One region of the Streptomyces sp. NPDC087859 genome, then DNA from elsewhere that is predicted to be linked to it. Evidence: riboswitches for the same ligand, from Rfam matches in the RefSeq annotation. Region 1 holds a riboswitch; the other holds the start of a gene.
What was found. A riboswitch is a leader RNA that binds a small molecule or an ion and turns the genes downstream of it on or off. The one in region 1 is predicted to bind ZMP and ZTP.
Positions count from the first base shown of each region.

Region 1 (14,707 bases):
AGACCTATCCGCCCAGTTGGAGCGACGCCCCGCCGCAGTCGCGGCCCCCGCACGACGTCACCCGTCTGCGCGCCTACCTACAGGAAGCCACGTACACCGACACCGCACTGGACACCGGGCAGCTCCTCGACGGCGTCCGGGTGCTTCTCGACACCTGGCACCTCGGTGCCCGTGAATCCGCGACGGTGGCCGAGATGCTGGCGGACGCCGAGGGGCTCAAGCCCGTCGGACAGGTCACCGACCGGCTCGGGCGGCGCGGACAGGCGTATGAGTACCAGCAGTCGGGCACCCGCCGGATGCTGATCATGGACCCGGTCAGCGGCGCCGTACTCGGCCTGGAGACCACCTTCACGAAGGCGGAGCCCGAGTACGGCGTCAGGGCCGGGGACGTCATGGACTACAGCGCCTGGATGCGCTGATTCAGACCCCGAGCTGCCGGGCGGCCGCGTCGACCGTCTGCTCCAGCAGCGTGGCGATCGTCATCGGACCCACGCCGCCCGGCACCGGAGTGATCAGCGAGGCCCGCTCCGCGGCGGAGTCGAAGTCGACGTCGCCGATGTTCCCCTCGTTGTAGCCGGCGTCGAGCACGACGGCGCCGGGCTTGATGTCCTGGCCCTTGATGAGCCGCGCCCGGCCCACGGCTGCGACGACGATGTCCGCCTCGCGGACGGCCGCGGACAGGTCCGCCGTCCGCGAGTGGCAGTACGTCACCGTCGCGTCGCGCGCGAGCAGCAGCATCCCGGCCGGCTTGCCGAGGATCGCGCTGCGGCCGACGAGCACGGCCCGCTTGCCGGACGGGTCGACGCCGTACTCGTCGAGCAGCCGCATGATCCCGCCGGGCGTGCACGACACGAAGCCCGGCAGGCCGAAGCTCATCGACGCGAACGAGGCGAAAGTGACGCCGTCGACGTCCTTCTCGGGCGCGATCGCCTCGAACGCGGCGCGCTCGTCGATGTGCCCGCCCATCGGATGCTGGAGCAGGATGCCGTGGACGGCGGGATCGGCGGAGAGCGCCTTGAGCGTGCCCACCAGTTCCTCGGTCGTGGTCGCCGCGGGCAGCTCCACGTGCCGGGAGGCGATACCGGCCTTGCGGCAGCGGTTCTGCTTCATCCGGACGTACGTCACGGAGGCGGGGTCCTCGCCGACCAGTACGGTCGCGAGACAGGGTGTGGCGCCGGTGCGTTCGGTGAGGTCGGCGGCGCGCTTGCCGGTCTCCTCCACGATCCGCCGGGCGAGCGCCGTGCCGTCCATGAGCCGGGCCTGAGACATGATCCACTCCTGGGCTGGTAGTCGGTTCGCCCAGGCGCACGGCATCAGGTTCCGCGGGCCGCTCCCCGGTGGTGCTCCACCTCAGCGCCAGTCACGGCCCGCCATCAGCCTAACCGAGCCGGTCCTCGGGCCGGGACCCCCTGTGTCCTACGACGGTCGGGACCCGCTCTCCCGCGGTGGCGCCGTCGGGTCGACTCCGGCGAGGAACCCGGTCGCCTGAGCGTGGAGGTGGCCGGCGCCGATCGCCTCGGCCCAGCGGGCGATCTCCGTGGCCAGCGCGGTCGCGCCGCCCTCGTCACCCGTGTCACGGGCCAGCACCGCCAGCAGCATCTGCTGGGTGAGCACCCCGGGGATCATGCCCGCGCGTGCGCCCAGCGCGGTGGCCCGCTCCCAGCGCTCCAGGGCCCGTTCGTGTTCGCCGGCGTCGTGGTCGTGGTCACCGAGGTGCCGCAGCGCCTCGCGGACCAGCAGGTCGTCGCCCGAGCCGCCGGCGCGCAGGGCGGCCTCGTAGTGGGCGGGCGCCGCGTCGCGCTCGCCGAAGAGGTTGTCGGCGATCAGGCCCAGGTACATCGAGGCCCAGCCCCGCCGCACCTCGTCGGGGGCGGCCTCGCGCAGGTCGTGTCCGCGGCGCCGGATCGCCACGAGTGCCGCCGGGTCCTTGCCCTCGGCGCCGTGCCGGGACGTGCCGTCGGGGCGGAACAGTCGCAGATAGTCGTGGCGCAGCCGTACGAAGTCCAGGTCCCAGTCGCCGCCCGGGGACTCCTTCTCCGCCTGCTCGACGCGGGCGGCGGTGAGCCGCGTACCGCCGAACCAGTCGCTCTCCAGGGCGACTTCGGCCGCCGCCAGGGCGAGGCGGGCGCGGTCCTCGGGAGCGTCGGACGTCGTCGCGTCCAACAGGCGCAGCGCCCGGTCCCACCGTCCCGCCAGCGACAAGTCCCTTGCGGAGGCGAGGAGTTCGTCGAGTTCGACGAATGTGCTCGTGGTGTTCGTCATGCCAGGGGAAGGTAGTGAGATGGAAAACCATCCACAAGAAAACCACTGCGTGGAGCAGGGGACGCAGGACTCGGTCGACCGGCACGTCGCGCAGTGGTCGAAGGAACTCGCCTGGATGGACCCGGTCAAGGAGGCGATCTATGTGCGGCTGGCGAAACTCGCCCGGCACGCGTCCCAGGCGCGTCGCGACGCCCTCGACTCCGACGGGCTGCGGCACTGGCAGTTCAAGGTGCTGCTGACGCTGCGCCGGCATGGTCCGCCGTACACCGCGAGTCCCTCGGAGCTCGCCGACCGGCTCGGGCTGACGCGGGGTGCCCTGTCGGCACGGCTGGCGCCGCTGGAGGAGGCCGGGCTGATCGACCGTACGCACGAGAGTGCCGACCGGCGAAGGGTGCTGGTCCGGCTCACCGACGCCGGATACGCCGCCTTCGAACAGCATGCGGCGGCGGAGGAAGCGGACGAGGTCGCGCTGCTCGCAGCACTGACCGCAGAAGAGCAACGGACGCTAGCCGACCTGTTGCGGAAGCTGGTCGTGGCCGCGGAGAGCGCACCGGACGGGCTCGCACCGCGAAGGTCCAGGTCAGCCGAGTCGTGATCTGGACCTTCGGCAGCCGTCTCCTTACTCGTCCCATGCCTGGATCATGATCTGTTCGGCGATCTTGCCGTCGCGCAGCGTGATCATCGACTCGGCCAGGACGCGCACCCCGTCCGAGTACAGGCAGCTCTCGCTGAACGCGACGGTGTCGCCGTCCACGACGCAGCGCTCCAGCTTGTGCGTCATGTCGCGGTTGTAGACGTCCTCGAGGAGTTCGCCGATCTCCTCGCGACCGTGCAGGACCCGTGGACTGCTGGGCTGGGTGTTGCGGTCCACGACGCGCAGTTCCGCGTCGTCCGTGTAGAGCGACAGCAGATTCGTCGCCGTGTTTCCCTCGATGCTCTTGCGCAGTGTCTCGGTGTTGAACGCGGTGCCCATGGTTGACCTCCGGTGAAGGCCCGCGGTCGAAGGGGAGCGGGCCGCGAGGGCCTCTCCTTCGAGACTCCTCCGCCCCGCCGGGCTCGGCAAGCGCAACCGCGACACTCCGCCTGACGGGTGAGCGACGCCCGGTGCCCGTGTCCGGCGCGGGCCCGCCGGCGTTGCTGAAAACATGATCTCCACTCGACGTATCGCCGCCGTCGTCGGTCTCGCCGTCGGCGTCACCGGTCTCGCCGCCCCGCTGGCGAGCGCGGCCCCCGAGGACAAGGGCGCCGCCCCCCTGAGCCCGATGGCCACGCTCGACTCGCTCACTGTGAGTGACCTGCCCGCGGAGTACAAGGACGCGCTCCCGCGGCCCTCCGCGCAGCTGGCGGAGCTGAACAAGCTGAACGACCTCCAGCAGCTGACCCAGGTGACCGACCTGGCCGCCCCCGTCACCCAGCTGCTGCCAGGCATCCAGTACTGATCGACACGCGTACGACCGCACCGAGGGCCGCCCGGCCGCCAGAAAGCAAGCATGGCCGGGCGGCCCTTGACATTGTTGCCGGGTGAACAGAGCATGCGCTTAGAAATGAATCTTGGTTCACGTGGCGAACAAAGAGGTCCGCATCATGCCCATCACCCGCGAACTGTTCATCGGCGGCAAGGACGAGCCCGCCGCCTCCGGCCGTAGGGCGGAGGACGTCAACCCTTACACGGGCGAGGTGTATGCGACCGTCGCGGCCGCGGGGCCCGAGGACGTACGACGGGCCGTGGACGCGGCCGAGGCGGCGTTCCCCGAGTGGGCCGCGCTGGCCCCGTTCGCCCGGCGCGCGATCCTGCTGAAGGCCGCCGACCTCCTCGACGGCAAGGGCGACCAGGTCGCCGAACTGATGGCCCACGAGGCCGGCGGAACCCGGCCGTGGGCGCACTTCAACGTCTACCTCGCCGCGAACATGCTGCGCGAGGCCGCTGCCGCCGTGACGGCCCCGCGCGGCGAGGTCCTCACCGCCCAGGAGCAGGGCGCGCTGGGCCTCGCGGTCCGCGAACCGGTGGGCGTCGTCGCGGCGTTCGCGCCGTGGAACGCGCCCGTCATCCTCGGGGTACGGGCGGTCGCGGCGCCGCTGGCCGCCGGCAACACCGTCGTCGTCAAGGCGAGCGAGGACGCGCCGATCGCGTGCGCCCTGTTCGTGGCCGATGTGCTGCGCGAGGCCGGGCTGCCGGACGGGGTGCTCAACGTCGTCACCAACGCCCGTGAGGACGCGGCCGAGATCGCCGAGGCGCTGATCGCCGACGAGCGCGTCCGCGCGGTGAACTTCACCGGCTCCACCAACGTGGGCCGGATCATCGGCGAGCACGCGGCCCGTCATCTCAAGCCCGCAGTACTGGAGTTGGGCGGCAAGAACTCCGTCATCGTGCTCGACGACGCCGACGTCGACTACGCCGTGGACGCCGTCACCTTCAGCGTGTTCATGAACGCCGGACAGATCTGCATGTCCGGCGACCGGATCCTCGTCCACGAGTCGCTGGCCGAGGAGTTCACCCGGAAGTTCACCGCCAAGACGGCCTCGCTCCAGGCCGGTGACCCGAACCACCCGCACACCGTGGTCGGCCCGCTCGTCGCCGCTTCCGCCGCGCAGCGCGTGGCCGCTCTGGTCGAGGACGCCGTCGCCAAGGGCGCGAAGGTCCTCACCGGCGGCGGGAAACCCGACGGAGCGGTGCACCCGGCGACCGTGCTCACCGATGTGCCGAAGGACGCCGAGATCTACCACGCCGAGGCGTTCGGTCCGGTGTGCGTGATCGAGACGTTCTCCGACGACGCCGCCGCCGTGGCCGTCGCCAACGACACGGAGAACGGTCTGACCTGCGGCATCATCACCGAGAACGCCACCCACGGACTGGCCGTCGCCCGTGGTGTCCGTACCGGCATCGTGCACATCAACGACCAGTCGGTGGCCGACGAGCCGCAGGCCCCCTTCGGCGGCTTCAAGGCCTCCGGGTACGGCCGCTTCGGCGGGCGCTGGGGTATCGAGGCCTTCTCCAACACCCGCTGGGTGACCATCGCCACCCAGCAGGCGCACTACCCGTTCTAGGGCGTGACGGTGGCCTCCGGCCCGGCGTCCAGGAAGTGGAAGCCGGGCCGGGGGTGCATCAGGAAGTCGTGGTGCGAGATGTTCCACGCGTAGGCGCCCGCCAGCGCGAACACCACCCGGTCACCGGCCCGCAGCCCCGCTGCGGGGACCCGGCGGGCGAGGACGTCCTTCGGTGTGCACAACTGCCCGGCCAACGTGACGTGTTCGTCCTCCGCCGCCGGTCGCGGCCACGGATGCGACCAGCCGTCCACCTTCAGGACCGAGCAGGGCTGGTCGTGGCCCTTCGTCGCCGGGGTCCGCAGATGGTGGGTGCCGCCCCGGACCACACCGAACTCCTCGCCGTGGCTGCGCTTCACGTCCAGCACCTCCGTGGCGTACCAGCCGCAGTACGCCGTCAGTGCCCGCCCCGGCTCGATGCGCAGCGTCAACCCCGGGTGCGCCGCGGTGAGTCGGGCGAGCCCCTCGCCGTACGCGGCCCAGTCGAAGCGCCGGTCCGGGTCCGCGTAGTCGACGTGCATACCGCCACCGACGTTGACCTCCGCGACCGGGACCCCGAGCCCGGTGGCCCAGGCCACGATCGCCTCGGCCACCGCGAGCTGCTCCGGGGCTTCGAGACCGCTGGCCAAGTGGGCGTGGACGCCCCGCAGTTCGAGGTGCGGATAGGTGCCGTCCGTGAGCGCGCGAACCATCTCCAGAGCCTGGTCCGGGTCCATGCCGAACGGTGTCGGACGCCCGCCCATCGCCAGTGAACTGCCCGCCAGCGAACCGTCGGACAAGGACAGGTTGACCCGCGCCAGCACCGCGACCCGCCGCCCCGCCCGCCGCGCCAGCTCGCCCAGCATCCGCAGCTCGTACAGGCTCTCGACGTGGAAACGCTCGACGCCCTGCTCCAGAGCGGCCGTCACCTCGTCCGGTGTCTTGCCGGGGCCGCCGAAAGCCAGCGGACGTCCCGGCACCGCCTTGGCCACATGGGCGAGTTCACCGCCCGAGGAGACCTCGTAGCCGTCCACGTACGGACCGAGCGCGGCGAGGATCTCCGGCTCGGGGTTGGCCTTGGCGGCGTAGTACAGCTCGACCTGCTCGGGGAGAGCGGACCGTACGGCAGCCGCGTGTGTCCGCAGGGCCGCCAAGTCGTAGAGGTACGCGGGCAGTTCGGCCGACGCGAGGGAGAGGGCGCGGTCGTGGACGGCAGGGGTCATCGGGTGCTCCCGGTCAGGATGTCCTCGGCGAGCGGGGACGGCAGACGGACGTAACCGGCCTCGCGGTCGGCCTTGCGCTCCCAGCGGGTCAGCAGGTTCGCCTTCGCGGGCAGCGGTACACCGGCGAGCAGGGCGGAGAGGCGGGGCGGGCAGCCGCTCCGGTCGGCGTACGACCGGAGCATCGAGCGGACGCGGCCCCACAGCTCGGCCTCCGTCTCCGGGTGCAGATCGGCCAGGGCGGCGAGCAGCTCCGCGACGTGGTTGACCAGGAGGCAGTAGACGACCCGGTCCCAGCCGCGCTGCGCGTCGTACGTCATCGGGCCCGCGACCTCGGGCGGCAGTGCCGCGAGGGTGTCGGCGTGGTGCTCGGGGACGAGCTTGGTGCCCTCCAGGTCGCGGAAGAGGACCTGGGCGGGCATGCCGTCGCCGTCCACGCACACCAGGACGTTCTGGAGGTGGGGTTCGAGGACCAGGCCGTGGTCGAAGTAGGCGGCCAGGACCGGCGGGACGAGCAGATCGAGGTACGCCGACCACCAGGCGAGAGCCGCCTGCGCGCCGGCCCCGTCCAGCAGACGGGAGATGTGGGCGGCGCTGCTCGGGTACTCGTCGGCGACGGCGGCGGCCAGCAGGGCGGTGGTGCCGGGCGCGAGCCTCTCGGGCAGTCCTTCGCGGACGATCACGCCGAAGCCCTCGAACAGCGCCTGGTCCGGGCTGCCGTCGGGTCCCGGCAGGGCGAGCGTGCGGTAGGCGGGCTCGCGGAGCACCGCGCTGCCGGGGAAGCGTTCGGCGAGGTCGGCCAGCGCCGGGGCCAGGACACGGGTCAGGGCGACGGCACCGGACAGCTCGTAACTGCTGTTCTTGCGAAGGCAGTTGGTGATCCGCACGTTCAGGCTGAACTTGAGGAAGGTCTCTCCGTCGTAGAGCGTGCGCACGGACGCCGTCGCCGCGAAGGGCTGTCCGCCCGGGCCGAGGTCGAGGACATCGCCGTTCTCGAGCGCCGCGCTCAGCGCCGGATGCTCGCGGAGTGTGTCGTACTGCCAGGGGTGGGCGGGCAGCAGACGGTATCCGGCCGGGACGTCGGCCCGCAGCCGGTCCAGGACGGCGGTGGCCGAGGGCTCCGCGGCCTCCTCGGCGATCAGATGCTCCCGTACGGCGAGGTGTCGCAGCGGGAAGGCGGCCCCCGTCTCCGGCGCGTACGCCGACCAGGCGCGCGGGTCGCCGGTGCGGGCCTTGGGCGTGGGATGGAAGCGGTGCCCGAAGAACAGGGACTGCTCGGAGGCGAGGTAGGGGTCGCCGCCCCGCGAGGCGCCGGTCGAGGTGAGAGCTGTCGTCACGGCTTCGTGGCTGGAGGCGATCTGCTCCAGGAACTCCTCGTTGCGCACCCCGGTCCGCAGCGACAGCTCGTCGTGCGTGTACTCCGCGAGGCGGCTCCAGTCCAGCTCCGCCCAGTCGCCGTCGCGCTGTTCCTGCACGGGGCCGGTGAACCGGTGCGCGCCGAGCAGCGACGTGCGGCGCAGGGTCACGCGGAGCAGGACACCACGGCGGGGCAGTCGCAGGAGGAGCCGGCCGTCGGTGACCACGCTCTGGTGCTCGGGCCCGGAGACCTCGCGCAGCAGACAGTTCAGGAGCGTGTGGGCCACCACGTCGTCGGCGGTGGGCAGGTCGGTGCGCGCGGGCGTATCGGCGAGGGAGGGCATCAGCGGCTCCAGCGGGGGGTCATGGAGGGGAGGAGGGTCGCCACGGCGGTGACGGCGGCAGCGGCGGCACCGGTCAGCACGGGGGCGGCCGGGCCGAAGCGGACGCTGCCGGCCGCCGCGGCGAGACCGGCGGCGACCGCTCCGGCCTTGGAGAAGAACTCCAGCGAGCCGAACAGCCCGCCGGGCGCGCGGCCCTGGGCGCAGTCCGCCGCGAGCACCTGCAGACACACCAGGCCGAGCGTGAGGCCCGCACCGAGCAGCAGCCGTACGGCGATCAGCGCGGGCAGCGAGTCGACGACGCCGTGTCCGGCGAGACCGAGGGCGATGAGGACGAAGCCGAGCACGATCCCGGCCTTGGGGCGGCCCCGGAACCCGGAGTGCACGGTCAGCGCCGCCACCAGGTAGCACAGGTGGGGGAGGGCGAAGAGCACTCCGGACAGGGTCGGCGAGGTGCCGGGGAGCCGGTCGTCGACCAGGGCGATGAGATAGGGGAAGGAGATGACGGTGGAGAAGACGAAGGCGAACTCGAGTGCGTAGAGCGCCTTGAGCGACACCAGCGGGGGTGTGTGGTCCGCGGTGGCGGTCTCGCTCGTGGAGCGGGCGACCGGATCCGGTTCGGGCAGGGCCGCCAGCAGCAGCGCGGCCGTGAGGGGGAGAACGGCGAGGAGTGCGTACTGGCGGTGCGGGGAGAGCCAGCCGGACAGCGCGCCGACCACGATCGGTGCGAAGACCAGGGCCGCCCGGGCGCTGCCCTGCATCAGGGTGAGCGCTTTGGACAGGGCCGGGCCCTCCAGGGCCGCGCCCAGGTATCCGTTGGACGCGGCGAAGGTGCCGCCCAGGATCCCCTGGAGGACGAGCGCGACGGTGAAGGTGGCCAGTGAGTCGGCCCACCCGGCGAGCAGGAAGGCCACCGCGAGCCCCAACTGGGCGCGCAACAGCAGCCGTTTGCGGCCGTAGCGGTCGGCGAGCCGCCCCCACATCGGGGCCGCGATGCCCCCGAACACGGTCGGGACGACATACAGCACCCCCGCCCAGCGGGCGTCGCGGTCGCCCAGCCCCGGCAGGATCTCGGTGAGGTACGGCGGCAGGCCCAGGGCCGCGAAGGACGCCACGAAGTAGCAGGCGGCCACCGCGTGCACCTGACCACGCCCGGAGGCGGACCGCGGTATGCGCAGGGCCCCGGCGCTCATGCCGAACCCCCTTGTCGCAGGAGGTAGTTGGGTCCGGTCGTGTAGTGCTTGTTGATGTCGGCCGCGCCGGAGCGCTCCTTGGACAGCAGGGAGCCGGCCGTGACCATCGCCTTCACCGGCAGCCGAGGCGCGTCCAGCACATGCGCGCGCAGGACGGCGGCCGCGTCCCCGCCGAGCCGGTCCACGGCTTCGGCCAGCCGGTCGCGTACGAGATCGAGCAGAGCCCTCCGGTGCCGGGGGAGGCCGAACGCGTAGGCGCCCGCGCACAGATGGACCGTGATGGTGGCGAACAGGTCGGCGACCGGCCCGTCCCCGGAGACATAGGTCCGTGCGTCGTCGAAGCCCCACGGGCCGGGAAGCACCGCGCCGAGCCGCTTCGCGTTGACGCGGGGCCCGTCGTTGTCCTTGAACAGCAGCCGCAGACTGCCGGGCCGCAGTACCAGCGAGATGTTCTGCTGATGCGACTCCAGCGCGATGCCGTACCCGAACAGTGTGGTCTGCCAGTCGAACAACAGGGTCAGGAAGGCGTCCAGCAGGGCCAGCGGGTCGCCGCCGTAGAAGCGGTCGGCGAGGTGGTCGACGACCAGCCGCCCGTCCGGGGCGTCGGCGAGCAGGGCGGCCAGCGGTACGACCTCGGCGCCGGCCAGGCCGGCCGGGAAGCGCCGGCACAGGACGGCCAGCAGCTCGTGCCCGGCATGGGCGTACGTCGCCTCGTCCGCGTGCAGGATCGTGCCCTGGAACCGGGGCTCCCGGGCGGTCACGGCCTCCAGCAGCCGCTGTCCGGCGGCGCCGTCCACGAGCGTGCCGGGCTTGACGGTCCGCTTGTTGCGCAGCCCCAACGTCGCCGTGGCCAGCGGGAGTTTGAGATGCGCCGACGGGTTCACGGCCACCGTACGCATCGACAGCGTCGGTACCACCTCCAGATGGGCCCGCTCGGCGAACACCGCCCCGTCGGGGAGCCCGGCGTCGAGCAGGGCGTCGACCGTCAACGGATGTACCGGCAGGACCACATGCGTGCCCTCCGTCCCGGCGAGGCCGAGCTGCCGGGGGGTGGGCCAGAAGCCGGGGAGCGTGCCGGTCAGGGTGACGGTCTCCCGGCGCAGGGCGATCCAGCGCAGCGCGAAGCGCGGGTGGAACTCCGGTGCGTAGGCCTGAAGTTGCAGCTCGCTGAGGCCGGAGCGGCCGCGCGCGGTCGGGTAGACCGGATGGTCGAGGCGGGCGGCGAGGGTGTCGTACGCGAGCGAGGGCCACCGCGCCGAGTCGCCGCCGAGCCTCCCCTCGACCTCGGCCCGGGTGGCCGTGTGCAGTCGCAGGGTGGCCAGGGTCTGCCGGCACTCCTCGGTGAAGGCGTCGTACCCGCCTCGGTCCGCGGGGTCGGCGAGCGCGCGCAGGGCGGCGAGGACGGTGTCGTACGAGGTGAGCTCGGAGCCGTCCGACTCGCGGACGAGCAGGGGCAGCCGGGCGGCGTACTCGCACTGGAAGCCGTCCTCGACGACGGGCAGGAGCAGCGCGTCGCCCTCGGCCGGCAGCCGTAGCCAGGGGCCGTCCGGCCGGTGCAGGAGTGTGCTGTCGGTGCGCAGTCCCACCACGTCCTCGCGGAGCAGGGCGCTGAGCACGCGTGTGAGCAGTTCCTCCTCGCAGGTGTCGGTCGTCGCCCTCGTCGCGGCCGTCACGGCTGGATCTCCCAGCGCAGTCCGGCCAGGAATCCCGCCGCCACCCGGTCCACCGTCGGCTGGTCGGTGCCCGTGGCGCGCAGGACGCCGAGGTAGTCGCGGTTGGTGCCGTACAGCTCGTGCCGCTCGCCCGCCGCGCGCAGCGGACGGTACGTCAAGTGGACGCCGTCGAGGGTGAGTTCCGTGGCAGCGGGGGCGTCGGTGAGGGTGCCGGGGCGCTCGGCGCAGGGGTAGTCCAGGCGGGCGGCTCCGTCGTGGCGGGCGCCCAGGTCCGCGGGGAGCGGCTCTCCCAGGTGGGTGCGGAGGATGTGCTCGAAGAGCGGGATCTCCAGCAGCCGGGCCAGCAGCAGGTCGCACTGGTCGCCGATGGCGCGGTAGTTGACCTCGATGAGCCTCGCCCGGCCCTCGTGCACCACGAACTCGGTGTGGCAGGCGCCGAACCCGACGCCCAGCGCGTCCAGTTGGGCGAGGACCTGCTCGACGACCGGCTCGGGGTGGGCCGGTACGAAGGTGAGGCGTTCCTCGATGAAGTACGGCGGCGGCGACAGCTCGGTGTGGAAGCCGCCCAGAACGTGCCGGGTCCGCCCGTCGCCCAGCGTCTCCAGGGTGTGGAGTTCGCCGGGGAGGTACTCCTCGACGACCAGGACGGTGCCGGGGCGCCGGTCGAGGATCTCCTTGGAGCGCGTCGCCAGGTCCTCGGCGGTGTCGACGAGGACGACGTCCTCGCTGGCCACGCCCTCGCGCGGCTTGACGACACAGGGGTACGGGGCGTCCGGCAGGGCGGTCGGTCCGGTGAGCTCGGTCGACCAGACCGTGTCCAGGCCCGCGCCGGCGAGGCGGCGGCGCATCTCGGCCTTGTCCTTGCAGCGCAAGGTGGCCCGCCAGTCCTTGCCGGGGAGCCCGAAGTAGGCGGCGGCCAGGGCGGCTTGGGTCTGGAGGTGGTCGCTGTTGGTGAAGACCGCGTCGGGGCGGTGGTGGGTGGAGATACGGGTGACGACGGCCCGGAAGTCGCGGACGTCGCACGGCAGGATCTCGATGTCCGGGTAGGTCGCGCGGTGGGCGTCGGGCTGGTCGGTGAGGACGGTGACGTCCAGTCCCAGGCGGGCGGCCGCGGGCAGAAAGCCCTCGGTGACGGAGTCGGTCGGGTTGAGGGCGAGCAGGTACAGACGCATGGGTGGCTTTGAACTTCCGCTAGCGGGTGGGGGGTTGAAGGGGCGGGCCCGGGCCATGGCTGCGGCCCGCCCCGATTCAGCGGGAGTTACTTGGCGGGAAGCGGCACACCGGTGGCCTTGGCCACGTCCGCGAGCATCTGCTCGGCGGCCTGGACGCCGATGCCGGACATCCACGTCTCGTCCGGGACCTCGAAGACCTTGCCGTCCTTCACGGCGGTCAGGGACTTCCACACCGGGTTCGACGTGACCTGCTTCTTCTGCGTCTTGTCGTCCACGTCCGCGGAGGTGACGAAGACCAGGTCGGCGTCGGCCTGGTCGATCTGCTCGGGGCTGACGTCCTTCATGGTGACCTCGGGGTCGTTCGAGACCTGCGAGGACGGCCGCTTGAAGCCGATGTCATTCAGGACGACACCGCTGTAGGAGTTGGACTGGTACAGACGGGTCGGACCGGCGATGAAGCGGACCACGGACGCGGTCGGCATGGTGCCGCCGTCCTTCTTCCTGATGGCCTCACCCAGCGCCTTGGCCCGCGTCTCGTACTCCGTCAGCTTGTCCGTGGCCTCCTTCTCCAGGCCCAGTGCCTCGGCGTGGACCTTCAGGTTCTCCTTCCAGACACCGCCGGTGGTCTCGGTGAAGACGGTCGGGGCGATGGCGCTGAGCTTGTCGTAGACCTTCTCGTGGCGGACCTTGGAGGACAGGATCAGATCGGGCTTGAGCGAGGCGATCTTCTCCAGGTTGGGCTCCAGGAGCGGGCCGACGTCGGCGGTGTTCTTCAACTCGCCCTTCAGATACGTGGGGAAGCCGCCCTCCGTCTTGAAGTGCGGGGCGACCGCGCCGACCGGGTCGATGCCGAGCAGCGTCACGTCGTCCAGTTCGCCGGTGTCGAGGACGACGACGCGCTTCGGCCGGGAGGGGATCTTGACGTCGCCCATGGCGGTCTTGAGGGTGCGCGGGAAGGCGCCGCCCGCATCGGCGGCGGGCTTCGCGGAGGTGGAGTCCTCGGACTCCGAGCCGCAGGCGACCAGAGCGGCGGTACCGAGTGTCACGGCCAGCAGGGAGGCCATAATCCGGCGGATTCCGGGCATGGCGGAGCGGTGGGACATGGGGGGTTGGTTCCTTCTTGGTAGGTGCTGATCAGGCGGTGGCGGCGGAGTGCCGCACCGCGCTGCTTCTCGGGACCACCAGCGGGGTGCCGGTCTCCGGGTCGGGGATGACCCGGCAGTCCACGTCGAACACGGACTTCACCAGCTCCGCGTCGAGGACGTCCGCCGGGGCTCCGGCGGCGGCGAGCCGGCCGTCCTTGAGGACCACCATGTGGTCCGCGTAGCGGGCGGCCTGTCCGAGGTCGTGCAGCACCATCACCACGGTGCGGCCCGCCTCGGCGTGCAGGGCGGCCACCAGGTCGAGCACGTCGAGCTGGTGCCGCAGATCGAGGAAGGTCGTGGGCTCGTCGAGCAGCAGCAGCTCGGTGTCCTGGGCCAACGCCAGGGCGATCCAGGCGCGTTGCCGCTGACCGCCGGAGAGCCGGTCCACCGGCTGGTCGCGCAGGGACGCGGTCCCGGTGCGCTCCAGGGCCTCGTCCACCGCCTGCTGATCGGCGGCCGACCAGGGGCTCAGCAGCCGCTGATGCGGATAGCGGCCCAGCCGTACGAGCGCCTCGACGGTGATCGCCTCGGGTGTGACCGGCTGCTGCGGCAGCAGACCCATGCGCAGCGCGAGGGACTTCGCGGGCATGCGGTGGATGTCGGAGCCGTCGAGGGTGACGGTGCCGGCGGTGGGGGCCAGCAGCCGGCTCAGTCCGCGCAACAGGGTCGATTTGCCACAGGCGTTGGGGCCGACGATCGCGGTGACGGCGCCGCCGGGGAGGGTGAGGTCGAGGCCGCCGACGACCAGCCGGTCGCCGTACCTGAGGTCGAGGCGCTGCGTCGAGAGCTGGTTGGCGGTGGTCATGCGCGGCTCCTGTACGGCGGTCTTGAGCGGGTCCTGGGCCGTCTTCCGTGCGCCGGTCATGCGTGGCTCCTCTTCACGGGCGAGCTCTGCCGGAACATCAGCACCAGCAGCCAGGGCGCGCCGAGCGTGGCGGTGACCGCGCCCACCGGCAGCCCTTCGATCGGCAGCAGGTGCTGCACCACCAGGTCGGAGGCGAGCAGCAGCACCGCCCCGGTGAGGCCGGCCAGCGCGAGCGAGACGGCGGTGGGCGGCCCGGTGACGAACCGCACGATGTGCGGCACCGCGAGCGCCACGAACGTCACCGGTCCGGCGAGCGCGGCGGCGAGCGAGGCCAGCACGACCGCGAGGACGAGCAGTTGGAGGCGTGCCGCGGAGGTGTTGAGGCCGAGGGCGCCCGCGGAGTCGTCCCCGAGGTCGAGCACGGCCAGTCGGCGATGCAGGACGAAGGCGGCGGCGAGCGCCAGGACCATGGCGCCGCCCGCTCCCCACACCTCCGTCCACGTGCGCCCGTACACCGAA
Region 1 is NZ_JBIUUU010000016.1:245,807-260,513, reverse strand. Features, by position in the region: gene ACIOHP_RS35725 (CU044_5270 family protein) at 1-419, shown strand, start outside; gene ACIOHP_RS35720 (bifunctional 5,10-methylenetetrahydrofolate dehydrogenase/5,10-methenyltetrahydrofolate cyclohydrolase) at 421-1,269, opposite strand; ZMP/ZTP riboswitch at 1,291-1,374, opposite strand; gene ACIOHP_RS35715 (hypothetical protein) at 1,417-2,262, opposite strand; gene ACIOHP_RS35710 (MarR family winged helix-turn-helix transcriptional regulator) at 2,312-2,857, shown strand; gene ACIOHP_RS35705 (nuclear transport factor 2 family protein) at 2,882-3,235, opposite strand; gene ACIOHP_RS35700 (hypothetical protein) at 3,408-3,701, shown strand; gene ACIOHP_RS35695 (aldehyde dehydrogenase family protein) at 3,847-5,307, shown strand; gene ACIOHP_RS35690 (type III PLP-dependent enzyme) at 5,304-6,506, opposite strand; gene ACIOHP_RS35685 (IucA/IucC family protein) at 6,503-8,203, opposite strand; gene ACIOHP_RS35680 (MFS transporter) at 8,203-9,393, opposite strand; gene ACIOHP_RS35675 (IucA/IucC family protein) at 9,390-11,066, opposite strand; gene ACIOHP_RS35670 (acetyl-CoA carboxylase biotin carboxylase subunit family protein) at 11,063-12,238, opposite strand; gene ACIOHP_RS35665 (ABC transporter substrate-binding protein) at 12,325-13,341, opposite strand; gene ACIOHP_RS35660 (ABC transporter ATP-binding protein) at 13,373-14,188, opposite strand; gene ACIOHP_RS35655 (FecCD family ABC transporter permease) at 14,245-14,707, opposite strand, start outside.

Region 2 (14,707 bases), on a different contig from region 1:
CGCTCCCTCGCCGCCGACCTCGGCATCGCCCGCAACACGGTCGCCGACGCCTACACCGACCTGGTCGCCGAAGGCTGGCTCACCTCGAAGCAGGGCTCCGGCACCCGGGTGGCGGACCGCGCGGTGATCCCGCCGTCGGGCACGGGCCCCGGCCGCCGGGCATCGCACCGCCCCGCCCACGACTTCCGCCCCGGCACCCCCGACCTCACCGCCTTCCCCCGCGGCGAGTGGCTCAAGGCCGCCCGCCGCGCCCTCCTCGCGGCCCCCCACCACACCCTCGGCTACGGCGACCCGCGCGGCAGCGTCGCACTGCGCACCGCCCTCGCCGGCTACCTCGCCCGCGTGCGAGGCGTACGCACGGACCCCGACCGCATCCTCATCACCGCCGGCTGCGCCCACGGCCTCCGCATCCTCGGCGCGGTCCTGCGGGCACGCGGCGTCCGGTCGGTCGCGGTGGAGTCCTACGGCCTGGACGTGCACTGGAACCAGCTGACGGCGGCGGACCTGCGCGTCGAGGCGCTCCCCTACGACGACCTGGGCACGGACCCGGGCGGGTCGGCCGGGGCCGGGGCCGTCCTCCTCACCCCCGCCCACCAGTTCCCGATGGGCGTGCCCCTGCACCGGGACCGGCGGACCGCGGTCGTCGACTGGGCGCGGCACACCGGAGGCCTGGTCCTGGAGGACGACTACGACGGGGAGTTCCGCTACGACCGCCAGCCGGTCGGCGCGCTCCAGGGCCTGGACCCGGACCACGTCGTCTACCTCGGCACGGCCAGCAAGTCCCTGGCCCCCGGCCTCCGGCTGGCCTGGATGGTCCTCCCGCCGGCACTGGCGGAGGCGGCCGCCGAGGCGAAGGGCAAGGTCGACACCTGCGGAGTGCTGGACCAGCTGACCCTGGCCGAGTTCATCGTCTCCGGCGCCTATGACCGCCACGTCCGCGCCTCCCGCCTGCGCTACCGCCGCCGCCGGGACGCCCTGGTCGCGGCCCTGGCCCTGCACGCCCCCGACGTCCACGTCACCGGCATCGCGGCCGGCCTCCACGCCGTCCTCCGCCTCCCGCCCGGCACCGAACAGTCCGTCGTCCAGTCCGCCGCCTGGCAGGGCGTCGCCCTCCACGGCCTGTCCTACTTCCGCCACCCGAAAGCGGTGACAGAGCGACTGGACGCCCTGGTGGTGGGATACGGGGCACCGTCGGACCGGGCATGGGCGGGGGCGCTGGAGGCGTTGTGCAGGGTCATGCCATAGCCGTGAGCTCCAGCCCTCGGCCTTCGGCCCCGTCCGGCGTTCGAGCAAGGGCGGCGGGGGCGACACTCCGGCCCACCGCGACGACAACGAACCGTCACACGCCGACCGACTCCTCCTCCACCGGCGCCTCCCCGAAACGCGCCAACCCCAACGCCCCCACCACCGCCACCAAGAACCCCAGCACCGCCAGCCATCCCAGCCCTTCCCGCGTCCGGTCGCCCAGCCACACCACCCCCACCAGCGCGGGCCACACCGTCTCCCCGATCACCATCGCGGCGGTCGCCGCCGTCACCGACCCCCGCTGCAGCGCCGACGTCAGACACAGGAACGCCGCGCCCCCGCCCAGGAGAAGGGCGTACGCCGCCGGATTCACAAGCAGCTCCGACAGCGAGAGCGAGTCGATCAGCCGCACCGCCACCTCGACCACCCCGAACCCGAACCCGGCCCCCAGCCCGAGCAGCGACGCCCGCCCCCGCTCCGGCAGCCGCCCGCCGCAGAGCCCGAGCAGCAGCACGCCCACGGCGACAGCGAGCATCACGTACTTCAACGCGTCCGGCCCGTCCAGATCCCCCTCCGTCCCCGACGCGACCCCCAGCATCGCGAGCCCGGCACACACCACCCCCACCGCACCCCACTCCGCCCGGCTCAACCGCACCCGCAGCAATCGCGCCGCGACCACCGCGGTCACGGCGAGACTCGACGCCAACGCCGCCCCGACCGCGTAGATCGGCACCGACCGCAGCGCCGCGATCTGCAGCAGGAACCCCACCCCGTCCAGCCCCAGCCCCGCCAGGTACCGCCACTGCCGCACCGCCCGCAGCAGCAGCGCCGCCTCCCCACCGCCCCCGCTGGCCGCCGCCCGAGCGGCAACCGCCTGCAACACCGTCGCGGTACCGAAACAGACCGCCGCACCAAGCGCACACACCATCCCAAAGAGCACAAAGCGACTGTAGGGGAGGGGATGTGACGGGCGGGGTGCCTGCGCGGCGCTTATTACCGATCTCTAGGCTGACCGCCGGACAACCCAGAGACGAACCACCAGCGACGAACAACGGGGAGACGCGAAAATGGCGGAGACACGGCGCCGGCTGCGCTCGAGCACGGTCGTGCTCGGCGGCATGGGAGTCGTCGCGGCGGCACTCACGTCCTGCGGCTCGGACCCCGACCGCCGCTGCGTCGACCGCGACAGCTACACCTACGAGGGCTACAAGGTCGTCGCCGACAAGAACTGCGACTCCGGCAGCTCCAGTTCCGCCTCGTACGGCAAGAACGGCAAGAAGAAGACCGGCAAGAACGGCACCGCCGACGCCGCCTGGTACTACGACGCCGACGTCAGCTCCGGCTACGCCGACTACGGCACCTTCAGCAAGAGCGAGGCCGTGGACCGCGGCGGCTTCGGCTGCTCCGGCGGCAGCGGCGGCGGCTGAGCGGCCGCGGGACGACGAGCGGACGCACACCATGGAACGCCGCACCACCGAACCCCGCCCCGGCTGGCAGCGGACCGTCGAGGAGCAGGGACTCATCTATCCCCTCACCCGCTACCCCGACGACTCGCTGCGCCCCTACTGGGACGAGAGCGCGTACTACGTCTTCTCCCTCGACGAGGTCGAGGCGCTGGAGGAGGTCGTCGAGGAACTCCACCTCATGTGCCTGCGGGCGGCGGACCACATCGTCACGACCGGCCGCTTCGCCGATCTCGGCATCACCGACCCGCGCGTCGCGGACGCGGTCGCCGAGGCCTGGCGCCGCCGCGCCGAACTCCCCTCCGTCTACGGCCGCTTCGACCTCCGCTACGACGGCACCGGCCCGGCCAAGCTCCTGGAGTACAACGCCGACACCCCCACCTCCCTCGTCGAGGCCGCCTCCCCCCAGTGGTTCTGGATGGAGGAGCGCTTCCCCGGCGCCGACCAGTGGAACTCCCTCCACGAGCGCCTCATCGCCGCATGGAAGAAGCAGGCCACGCTGCTCCCGCCCGGCAGCCCCCTGTACTTCGCGTACTCCTCGGCCGACGAACTCGGCGAGGACCTCATGACGGTCGCCTACCTCCAGGAGACCGCCGAGCAGGCCGGCCTGGACACCGCCTGGATCTCCATGGAGGAGATCGGCTGGGACCCCCTGTCCCGCCGCTTCGTCGACAAGCAACTCCGGTTCATCCGCAGCTGCTTCAAGCTCTACCCCTGGGAGTGGCTGACCACCGACCGCTTCGCCGACCACGTCCTCGACACCCTCGACAACGGCGGCGGTACGGGCAGCACCCTGTGGATCGAGCCCGCCTGGAAGATGCTGCTGAGCAACAAGGCGCTCCTGGCGATCCTCTGGGAGCTGTACCCGGGCCACCCCAACCTCCTCCCCGCCTATCTGGACGGGCCACGGGAGTTGGCCGATTCGAAGGGGTACGTCGCCAAGCCGCTGCTGGGCCGCGAGGGCGCCGGTGTGACGATCCACGAACCCGGCTCCGCGCCCCTGTTGCGCGAAGAACCCTGCTGCTACCAGGAGTTGTCCCTCCTGCCGGACTTCGACGGCAACCGTGTCGTCCTCGGCGCCTGGGTCGTCGAGGACGAGTCCGCGGGCCTCGGCATCCGCGAGTCGTCCGGACCGGTGACTGACGCATACGCGCGCTTCCTGCCCCACGTGATCCTCTGACGCGACAGAATGATCGACCCGTGACGAACGGAGAGGGGCGATCGGTGAGCGACACGGCCACGGTGGAGAACGGATACGTCTTCGACCCGTCCTGGGAGCGCGAGCACAGCCGGCTCAGCGCGCTGGAGGAGATCTACGACGGCCAGAGCCGACACCGGCTCACCGAGCTGGGGGTCGCCGAGGGCTGGCGATGCCTGGAGGTGGGCTGCGGCGCCGGCAGCATCGCCCGCTGGCTGGCCCAGCAGGTCGGCGCAGCGGGGCGGGTGCTCGCCGTCGACCTCGACACGCGCTTCGCCGCGGCCCACACACGGTCCAACCTCGAGGTGCGCCGGCACGACATCCTCACGGACCGGCTCCCCGACGCCTCCTTCGACCTCGTGCACGCACGGGCCGTGGTGGAACACCTCTCCGACCGCGACGAGGCGCTGCGGCGCATGGCCGCCGCGACCCGGCCCGGAGGCTGGGTGCTCGTGGAGGACTTCGACATCGACGGGCCGATGTCCCCGGCCGCCGCCCGCTATTACCCGCCCCAGTACATGGAGGTGGCCGAGCGCCTCGGCCGCGCGCTGCGAGCCGCCTTCGGCGCCGCGGGGGTGGACCCCGGCACCGGCCGCCGCCTGCCGCAGGCGCTGACGGACGCCGGACTGACCGAGGTCGGGGCGGAGGTCTACGCGCCCGTCCTGACCGGCGGCTCCGCGGCCTTCTTCCCTCTCACCCTGCGATCCCTGCGGCCACGCCTCCTGGAGACGGGCGAGGTGAGCGACGCGGACATCGAGGAGGTGATCACCCTGACGAAGCTCCAGGGAAGCACCTACATCCCCAACTTCATGGTCCTCGCCTGGGGCCGCAAACCGTCCTGACCCGGACCGCCGCACAGGGACGCCCCCATGCCGACCGCGGACGGCGACCCGGGCCCGGAGCAGGGTGATTCCTCGCTCGCATGGTGGACGCGAGGCCTCCCGCGTCCGGGCTGCCCGGTAGGGTGGCCGACGGGCCGTGACTGGCGCGCTGGGATGGGACGGACCATCGGGGAGCGGCCTGTGAGTGACCGAGTGCCGTGCGCCTGGGCCGAACCGTGAATCGTGACCGCAACCGCCACGCCATCCGGAGGCCGCACATGTCGGACCAGCAGCCCCTCTCCACCGAGTCCACCGCCTTCCGCGCCGCCCTCGACGTGATCCGCGCCGTCGAGCCGCGCGTCGCCGACGCCATCAGCCAGGAGGTCCACGATCAGCGCGAGATGCTCAAGCTGATCGCCTCCGAGAACTACGCCTCCCCGGCCACCCTCCTCGCGATGGGCAACTGGTTCAGCGACAAGTACGCCGAGGGCACCATCGGCCGCCGCTTCTACGCCGGCTGCCGCAACGTCGACACCGTGGAATCGCTCGCCGCCGAGCATGCCAGGGAGCTCTTCGGCGCCCGCCACGCCTACGTCCAGCCGCACTCCGGCATCGACGCCAACCTCGTCGCCTTCTGGTCCGTCCTCGCCGACCGCGTAGAGGTCCCCTTCCTGGAGAAGGCGGGCGCCCGCCAGGTCAACGACCTCACCGACGCCGACTGGGCCGAACTCCGTCAGGCCTTCGGCAACCAGCGCATGCTCGGCATGTCCCTGGACGCCGGCGGCCACCTCACCCACGGCTTCCGCCCCAACATCTCCGGCAAGATGTTCGACCAGCGCTCCTACGGCACGGACCCGGCCACCGGGCTGATCGACTACGAGGCGCTGCGGGTGTCCGCCCGTGAGTTCAAGCCGCTCATCATCGTCGCCGGCTACTCCGCCTACCCCCGGCTGGTGAACTTCCGCATCATGCGCGAGATCGCCGACGAGGTCGGGGCGACCCTGATGGTGGACATGGCGCACTTCGCCGGCCTGGTGGCGGGCAAGGTGCTGACCGGCGACTTCGACCCGGTCCCGCACGCCCAGATCGTCACCACCACCACCCACAAGTCGCTGCGTGGCCCGCGCGGCGGCATGGTCCTGTGCGACGACTCCCTCAAGGACCAGGTCGACCGCGGCTGCCCGATGGTCCTCGGCGGCCCGCTCCCGCACGTCATGGCCGCGAAGGCGGTGGCGCTGGCCGAGGCCCGTCAGCCCTCCTTCCAGGACTACGCCCAGCGCATCGTCGACAACTCCCGCGCCCTCGCCGACGGCCTGATGCGACGCGGCGCCACCCTCGTCACCGGCGGCACCGACAACCACCTCAACCTGATCGACGTCGCCTCCTCCTACGGCCTCACCGGCCGCCAGGCCGAGGCCGCCCTCCTCGACTCCGGCATCGTCACCAACCGCAACGCGATCCCGGCCGACCCCAACGGCGCCTGGTACACCTCCGGCATCCGCATCGGCACCCCCGCCCTCACCACCCGTGGCCTGGGCACCGCCGAGATGGACGAGGTCGCCGGCCTCATCGACCGCGTCCTCACCACCACCGAGCCGGGTACCACCAAGTCGGGCGCCCCCTCCAAGGCCGCCCACATCCTCGACGCCAAGGTCGCGGACGAGATCTCCCGCCGCGCCACCGACCTCGTGGCCGGCTTCCCGCTCTACCCCGAGATCGACCTGGGCTGACCAACGCTCTGTTGAGTTGTCAAAGACCGGCGACTCTCACAGGCCGATCAGATCGATGAGTTCCTGACGTGGCTCCCCCCGCAGCGGTCCGGCTCCCCGCCGGCCCGCCGCGCGGCGTATCAGCAGTCCCCGTCGATCCCGGTCGCGACCCCGACGACCGGCCCGACGCCGGGGCCCCGGAAGCAAGCCCTCACACATCCCTCAGCTCCTGCCGACGTCCCGGCTCCCGCACCCTCCGCCGCCGCAGCGCCGGCACCTCCGGCAGTCGCGTGGCGAAAGGCCGCAGCACCAGAGCCAGCACCGCCCCGGCCGCGAGGCCCGGCAGCGCCCACCACCAGCCGGCGCCGTCACCCGACCCGGACCGCTGGTCCGGGGCCGCCGCGGGCGCCGACTCGGTGGCCTCCGCCGGCTCCGTGCCGTACATGTCCCAGGGCGGTGGGTACTCCAACGAGTAGTCACCGCCGGAGGCCTCACCCATCACGCCCAGGCTCTCGAGGAGGCCGCGGAGGGCGGCCGGCTGTTCGGCGCGGTGCCAGGTGCCGTTCGTCGACGCCTCCAGATTCGCCGCCGTGTGTATCCAGACCGCCTCGGAGTCCGCCGCCGGATGGACCCGGTCGACCCGCCACGGCGTCACGTCGTGCAGCATCCAGGTGACATTGATCTGGGGGCCGGCGGCCAGGTCGGCCTCGGGCGGCTTGTCCGCCGTGCCCGCGCCCGGTTCGCCGAGGAGCCGCTGCAACTCGCCGTACTTCTTGTCGGAGTGGTAGAGCGAAGCCGTCTCCGTACTCTCCGGCGAGACGATCAGCACGCTCGTCGGCCCGCCCGCCGAAGCGGCACCAGCACCCCACAGGGTCAGCCCGAGCGCGGCCGCCAACACCCCTGCCAGCGCCCCCAGTCGACGCCGCCCGTCCCTCCAGCCGCTCATCCGCCTGTGCATCAGAACCCCCCACCAGCCGATGCCGTACGGCCCGCCCCGTCTCCGCGAGCCGTGTGTCACTTCTGGTACACCGCCCGACCCGCCGGGGTTCCCACCCCGACGCCACTATTTCGGGGACTTCTCCAGCGACTCCAGCGACTTCGCGATCTCCACCGCCCGCGCCCGCGACGCCGCGCCCTCCAGCCGCAGCGTCACGTCCTCGGTGCCCGTCCCATGGCTCCACAGCAGGGTCGGCCCGGCGGTCCGCCCGGTGCGGGTGTAGCGCTCCCCGTCCGTGTCCACCAGCCAGAAGCTCAGCAGGTGGGGTCGCGGAAACCACAGGGCCGTGTCGTTCGCCCCGCCGACGTCCTCGGGGTCGGCGCCCAGGGAGATCCACTCCGGCTGCTCGCGCACGGTCTTCGTGAAGGCGATGTCCAGACCGGCCGCGAACTGGTCGAGCCGGATCGTCCTCCCCCGCTCACGCCAGCACAGGGTGACCACGGTCCGCCCCCGCGGCTCCGCGCTCACCGCCACCGCGTCCGGGCTGCCGAGCGCGTCCGGAACCAGCGGCGCGAATCCGGCCCGCCGCTCGGCCTGCGCGAGGGAGACCGAGCGGCCGCAGCCGGGCACCTCGGCGCCGGGCGAGGGCGTCGCCGACGGGTCGTACCGCACCTCGACCCCGGCGAAACCGAACCAGTCGTAGACCGCGGCCCGCACAGGCGGGGTGAGCACGAGCACCGTCAGCAGACCGCACAGCGCCGCGCTCAGGGAGCGCCACCGCGTCCGCGTCCAGCGCCGCACCGCGGCCAGCCGCTCACGGGCGGGTGGCGGCTCGGCCACCGGGACCGGCACCTGGTCGGCGAGTATCTGCCCGAGCACCCGCTCGACCATGGTCTCGGAGCCGACGGACCCGTCGTCCTCCTCGCCCCCGGGCGGGTCCAGCGACCTGCCCAGCGCCCGCAGCTCCTCCGGCAGCCGGGAGGCACCGCCCCGCGACGCCCGCCCACGGCCACGCCCCCACGGACCCGGACCCCGGTCACCGCCACGCCCGCGCGGGCCCCGGCCACCGGCGCCCCCGGGCCCGCGGCCGCCCTCACCGCCGTACGGCTCTCGCCCCTCACTCACGCTCATCACCCCCTTCCCGAGGCTCGAAATCCGGCAGCAGCCGGCTCAGTTTCCGCAGCGCGCGGTTCAGCCGGGACTTCACCGTGCCCCGGGGCCAGCCCAGCGCCTGGGCGGTCTCGGACTCGTCCATCTCCAGCAGATAGCGGTAGGTGACGACCAGGCGATGCTCCTCGCTCAGCTTCTCCAGAGCGGACAGCAGCGCCGCGCGGCGCTCCGTCTCCAGGGTCGCCACCGCCGGGTCCGCCGCCTCCGGTATCAGCGGCTCGGCCTCCACGAACGCCGCCTCGCGGCCGGCGAGCGTGCGCTGGCGGGCCGCCGTACGCACTGTGTTCCTCGTCTCATTGGTCACGATCGACAGCAGCCACGGCCTGAACGACGCGCCGTCCTTGAACCGGCCCAGCGCGCAGTACGCCTTGACGAAAGCCTGCTGCACCACGTCCTCCGCGTCCGCACCCGCCCCGAGTGCCGCGGCCGCCCGCAGCGCGATGCCCGTGTGGGCGCGCACCAGCTCCGCGTACGCCTCCGGCTCCCCGGCGCGTACCCGTGCGATCACCGCGGCCTCATCGACGATGCGGCCCCCCTCCCGCGTTCTCACACCTTTGTTACACCGCGGGAGACGGATCGGTTCCCATCTGTTTCCGACCAGTCCCGGATCGGGGGCCGACACCTGAGAGAATGGTGAGCATGGCCTCTGATCGTCCCCGCGTGCTCTCCGGAATCCAGCCCACCGCAGGCTCGTTCCACCTCGGCAACTACCTCGGCGCCGTCCGCCAGTGGGTGGCCCTGCAGGAGTCCCACGACGCGTTCTACATGGTCGTCGACCTGCACGCGATCACGATTCCGCAGGACCCGGCGGAGCTGCGGGCGAACACCCGCCTGGCCGCCGCCCAGCTGCTGGCCGCCGGCCTCGACCCCGAGCGCTGCACGCTGTTCGTCCAGAGCCATGTCCCCGAGCACGCCCAGCTCGCCTGGGTCATGAACTGCTTCACCGGCTTCGGTGAGGCCTCCCGCATGACCCAGTTCAAGGACAAGTCCGCCAAGCAGGGCGCGGAGCGGGCCTCCGTCGGCCTCTTCACGTACCCGATCCTCCAGGTCGCGGACATCCTGCTCTACCAGGCCAACGAGGTCCCGGTCGGCGAGGACCAGCGCCAGCACATCGAGCTCACCCGCGACCTCGCCACGCGCTTCAACGGCCGCTTCGGCGAGACCTTCACGCTTCCGAAGCCGTACATCCTCAAGGAGACGGCGAAGATCTACGACCTTCAGGACCCGTCGATCAAGATGAGCAAGTCGGCGTCCACGCCGAAGGGCCTGATCAACCTCCTCGACGAGCCGAAGACCACCGCCAAGAAGGTCAAGAGCGCGGTCACCGACACCGACACCGTCATCCGCTACGACGCCGAGAACAAGCCCGGTGTCAGCAATCTGCTCAGCATCTACTCGACCCTGACGGGTACGGGAATCGCGGAACTGGAGCAGAAGTACGAGGGCAAGGGCTACGGTGCGCTCAAGACGGACCTCGCCGAGGTCATGGTCGAGTTCGTGACGCCGTTCCGGGAGCGCACCCAGCAGTATCTGGACGACCCGGAGACGCTGGACTCGATCCTGGCCAAGGGTGCCGAGAAGGCGCGCGCCGTGGCCGCGGAGACGCTGGCACAGGCCTACGACCGGGTCGGCTTTCTGCCCGCCAAGCACTGAGGCGTAGGCCCGCACACACGTACCACTGGACAGAGCGCTGCACATCACTACGGTTGCGCCTGCCCACAACACAGCCATGGCCGTACAGTCGATAGCCGTACGGCCGGGACGAACCCGACAGGAAGACAGGGAGACGACGTGGGGACCGTAACGATCGGTGTGTCGATCGCGGTCCCGGAGCCTCACGGCAGCCTGCTCCAACAGCTGCGCGCGGGCTTCGGTGACGCCGCGGCTCACGGTATCCCCACGCATGTCACGCTGGTGCCGCCGACCGAGGTCGACGACAGCGCGCTCCCGGCCATCGAGGCACATCTGACCGAGGTCGCCGCGGCGGGCCGGCCGTTCCCGATGAAGCTGTCCGGCACGGGTACATTCCGGCCCGTGTCGCCGGTGGTGTTCGTCCAGGTCGCGGAGGGCGCCGAGGCCTGCACCTGGCTGCAGAAGCAGGTGCGTGACGCGTCCGGGCCGGTGGCCCGTGAGCTGCAGTTCCCGTATCACCCGCATGTGACCGTCGCCCACGGCATCGACGACGAGGCGATGGACCGGGCGTACGAGGAGCTCGGCGACTTCACCGCCGAGTGGCCGTGCACCGGGTTCGCGCTCTACGAGCAGGGTTCGGACGGGGTGTGGCGCAAGCTGCACGAGTACCCGTTCGGCGGGGCCGTGGTGCCGCCCCAGGGTTCGGCGCCTGTGGAGCAACGCACCAAGGCGTAGCGGGTCGCCCACGCGGCGGAGCCGCCCGTCGGCACAGCACCGCGCCCCTGGGGGAAGGGGCGCGACCAGCCGGACCCGTGTGAGACGGCGCCGCTCAGATCGGCAGCCTCCGGAACAGCTCTCGCGGTACGTGCCGCAGCGCCGACATCACCACGCGCAGCACCCCCGGTACCCACACCGTCTCCGAACGGCGCCTCAGGCCCAGTTCGATCGCCGTCGCCACCGCCTCCGGCGTCGTCGCCAGGGGTGCCTCCGGGAGGCCCGCCGTCATCTTCGAGCGCACGAACCCGGGGCGTACGACCATGACGTGCACGCCGGTGCCGTGCAGCGCGTCGCCCAGGCCCTGGGTGAAGGCGTCGAGGCCGGCCTTGCTGGAGCCGTAGATGAAGTTGGAGCGGCGGGCGCGTTCGCCGGCGACCGAGGAGAGGACCACCAGGGAGCCGTGGCCCTGGGCCTGCAACGCGCGCGCGGAGACCAGGGCGGCCGACACCGCGCCCGTGTAGTTGGTCTGCGCGACCCGCACCGCGCTCACCGGCTCGCGCTCGTCGTGCGCCTGGTCGCCGAGGATCCCGAAGGCGAGCAGCACCATGTCGATGTCGCCCTCCGTGAAGACCTTGCCGAGGACCGTCTCGTGGGACTCGGGGGCCAGCGCGTCGAAGGCGACGGTGTGCACGTCGGCCCCCAGTGCGCGCAGCTCGGCGGCGGCCCGTTCCAGCGCGGGGGAGGGGCGTCCCGCCAGCCACACCGTGCGGCAGCGACGGGCGACGAGGCGGCGCGCGGTGGCCAGCGCGATCTCGGACGTGCCGCCGAGGACGAGCAGGGACTGGGGGATGCCGAAGGCGTCCTTCACTACAGCGGCTCCTAGAGGTTGCCTGGGGTGAGCGGAAGTTGCCGGGATTGCCTAGAGGGACAGACGGCGCGACAGGTCCGAGACGAACACCGCGCGCGGGTCCAGCTCGGCGCGCAGCGCCCGGAAGTCGTCGAGGCGCGGATACATCGCCGCGAGCAGTTCGGGCCGCAGCCGGGAGTCCTTGGCGAGGTAGACGCGGCCCTCGGCGGCGGCCACCTCCTCGTCCAGTTCGTCCAGGAGGGCGCCGAGGCCCGGCAGGCCCGCCGGGATGTCGAGGGCGAGCGTCCAGCCGGGCACCGGGAAGGAGAGCCAGCCCGGGTCGGCGTCGCCGAAGCGCTTGAGGACGGCCAGGAAGGACGGGCAGCGGCGCTCCGAGACGCGGCCCACGATCCGGCGCAGGGTCTCCTCCTGGCCGTACCCGACGACGAACTGGTACTGCACGAGGCCGCCGCGGCCGTAGACGCGGTTCCAGTGGGGCACTCCGTCCAGGGGGTGGAAGAAGGCGGAGATGCTCTGGAGCCGGCCGGTACGCGCGCGTGGCGCCTTGCGGTACCAGAGCTCGTTGAACAGGCCCACGGTCGTCCGGGTGAGCAGGCCCTCCGGGAGGTGGGCGGGCACCGCCGGGAGCCGGGAGGTGCGGAAGGCCGGCGGCTCTCTGCGCGCGCGTGTGCCGAGCGCCTCCAAGGGCGCGTGGTCGCCGCGGGTCAGCACCGCGCGCCCCGTCGCCGCACCGCGCGCGAGCAGGTCGATCCAGGCGACCGAGTAGCGGTACTGGTGGTCGGAGGCCGACAGACGGGCCATCAGGTCGTCGAGGTCCCGTGCCCGTTCGGTGTCCACCGACATCAGCGCCGTCTCGACCGGCTGGAGCTGGACCGTCGCGGTCAGGATCACTCCGGTCAGGCCCATGCCGCCCGTGGTCGCGTCGAACAGGGGCGTGCCGCGGCTCACGGTGCGGATCTCGCCGTCGGCGGTGAGGAGTTCGAAGGACAGGACGTGCCGCGAGAAGGCACCGCAGACGTGGTGGTTCTTGCCGTGGATGTCGGCGCCGATCGCTCCGCCGACCGTGACCTGGCGGGTGCCGGGTGTCACCGGCACGAACCAGCCCAGCGGCAGCAGCACCCGCATCAGCCGGTGCAGGGAGACGCCCGCGTCGCACAGCACGATGCCGTTGGCGGCGTCGATCACGTGGACACGGTCCAGGCCCGTCATGTCGAGGACCGCTCCGCCGGCGTTCTGCGCGGCGTCCCCGTACGCCCGCCCCAGGCCTCTGGCGATGCCTCCACGGGGTCCGCAGTCCCGGACGGCGGCCGCGGCCTCCTCGTAGGTCCGTGGACGGATCAGGCGGGCCGTGGTGGGTGCCGTGCGGCCCCATCCCGTGACGGAAACGGTCTCGGCAGACATGTCGGTGACCGTATCGCCCTTGAGTGGGCGATTGATTCCTAAACATCCAGAGACATTCATCCTCTCCCCGAAATGGGTGATTAATGGGATGTCGCTCAATATTGCCGGAGTTATCGCGGTGCCGACGTGAACAGTGACTCCCCATGGACCGATTCGACGACCGCGCCCACCCCGACGCCCTCGAAGGCATGGATCACCGGATCCTTGCGGCGTTCCGGATGTGCGGTGCCGACCCGCGCGTCGGTGGTGCCGCGCGTGCCCTGTCCTGGGCCGGCGAGCACGGGGCGCTGTGGCTCGCGGCGGGTCTCGCGGGGGCCGCCGTGGACGGCGCGCGGCGCGGCGCCTGGTTGCGCGGAACAGCGCTCGTCGCCGGCGCGCACGTCGTCAGCATGGGCGTGAAAAGGGTGGTGCGGCGCCCGCGCCCCGCGCACGTCGAACCCCTCGTCCGCACCGCCGGCCGACACTCCTTCCCGAGCTCGCACGCGACCTCCGCGACGGCCGCCGCGGTCGCCTTCGGCGTGCTGGGGGCACGCGCCGTCCCGCCCCTCGCCGCCGCGATGTGCCTCTCGCGCCTGGTCGTCGGAGTCCACCACCCCTCGGACGTCGCGGCGGGCGCGGCCCTGGGGGCACTCACGGCGCGCGCCGGAGCCCGCTGGATGAGAGGCGGCGCCTGTGACTGAGACAGCGCCCCTCACCAACAGCGCACCCTCCAAGAGCACGGCGCTTCTGGAGCAGCGCACGCCTCCACGCCGCACCCCACCACCCCGTGAGGGCTCCCTCCTGGGCGGCCTCGTCAGGACCGCGCGCCCCAAGCAGTGGGTCAAGAACATCCTCGTCATCGCCGCCCCGGCCGCGGCGGGGGAGCTCTTCACCGCACACTCCCTCACCCGACTCGCCCTGGTCTTCGCGCTGTTCACGGCCTGCGCCGCCGCCGTCTATCTGATCAACGACGCCCGCGACGCCGAGGCCGACCGCGCCCACCCCACCAAACGCCACCGCCCGGTCGCCGCCGGACGGGTCCCCGTGCCCCTCGCGTACGCCGTCGGAGGCGTCCTCGCCGCCCTCGCGCTCGCCGGAGCCGTCTGGCTCACCCCGCCCCTCGTCCCGGCCCTGCTGACCGCCTACCTGGGCATGCAACTGGCCTACTGCGTCAGCCTCAAGCACGTCCTCGTCGTCGACCTCGTCCTGGTCGCGACCGGGTTCCTGATGCGGGCCATGGTCGGCGGGCTGGCGCTGGGCATCCCGCTGTCACGCTGGTTCCTGATCACGACCGGCTTCGGGGCCCTGTTCATGGTGGCGGCCAAGCGCTACTCGGAGGCGGTGCAGATGGCCGGGGAAGCGGGCGCCACGCGCGCGTTGCTGACCGAGTACACCACCGGATACCTGCGGTTCGTCTGGCAGTTGGCGGCCGGGGTCGCCGTCCTCGGGTACTGCCTGTGGGCGCTGGAGGAAGGCGGCACACACAGCAGCGTGCTGCCCTGGCGTCAGCTGTCCGTGGTCGCCTTCATCCTCGCCGTCCTGCGCTACGCCGTCTTCGCCGACCGCG
Region 2 is NZ_JBIUUU010000001.1:430,805-445,511, reverse strand. Features, by position in the region: gene ACIOHP_RS02100 (PLP-dependent aminotransferase family protein) at 1-1,245, shown strand, start outside; gene ACIOHP_RS02095 (DMT family transporter) at 1,340-2,173, opposite strand; gene ACIOHP_RS02090 (hypothetical protein) at 2,313-2,672, shown strand; gene ACIOHP_RS02085 (glutathionylspermidine synthase family protein) at 2,704-3,888, shown strand; gene ACIOHP_RS02080 (methyltransferase domain-containing protein) at 3,933-4,748, shown strand; ZMP/ZTP riboswitch at 4,875-4,964, shown strand; gene ACIOHP_RS02075 (glycine hydroxymethyltransferase) at 5,006-6,457, shown strand; gene ACIOHP_RS02070 (hypothetical protein) at 6,648-7,382, opposite strand; gene ACIOHP_RS02065 (hypothetical protein) at 7,500-8,504, opposite strand; gene ACIOHP_RS02060 (RNA polymerase sigma factor) at 8,491-9,051, opposite strand; gene trpS (tryptophan--tRNA ligase) at 9,183-10,196, shown strand; gene ACIOHP_RS02050 (2'-5' RNA ligase family protein) at 10,335-10,910, shown strand; gene ACIOHP_RS02045 (decaprenylphospho-beta-D-erythro-pentofuranosid-2-ulose 2-reductase) at 11,005-11,760, opposite strand; gene ACIOHP_RS02040 (FAD-binding protein) at 11,812-13,161, opposite strand; gene ACIOHP_RS02035 (phosphatase PAP2 family protein) at 13,305-13,841, shown strand; gene ACIOHP_RS02030 (decaprenyl-phosphate phosphoribosyltransferase) at 13,834-14,707, shown strand, end outside.
Region 2: another riboswitch for ZMP and ZTP. It lies ahead of ACIOHP_RS02075 (glycine hydroxymethyltransferase); the one in region 1 lies ahead of ACIOHP_RS35720 (bifunctional 5,10-methylenetetrahydrofolate dehydrogenase/5,10-methenyltetrahydrofolate cyclohydrolase).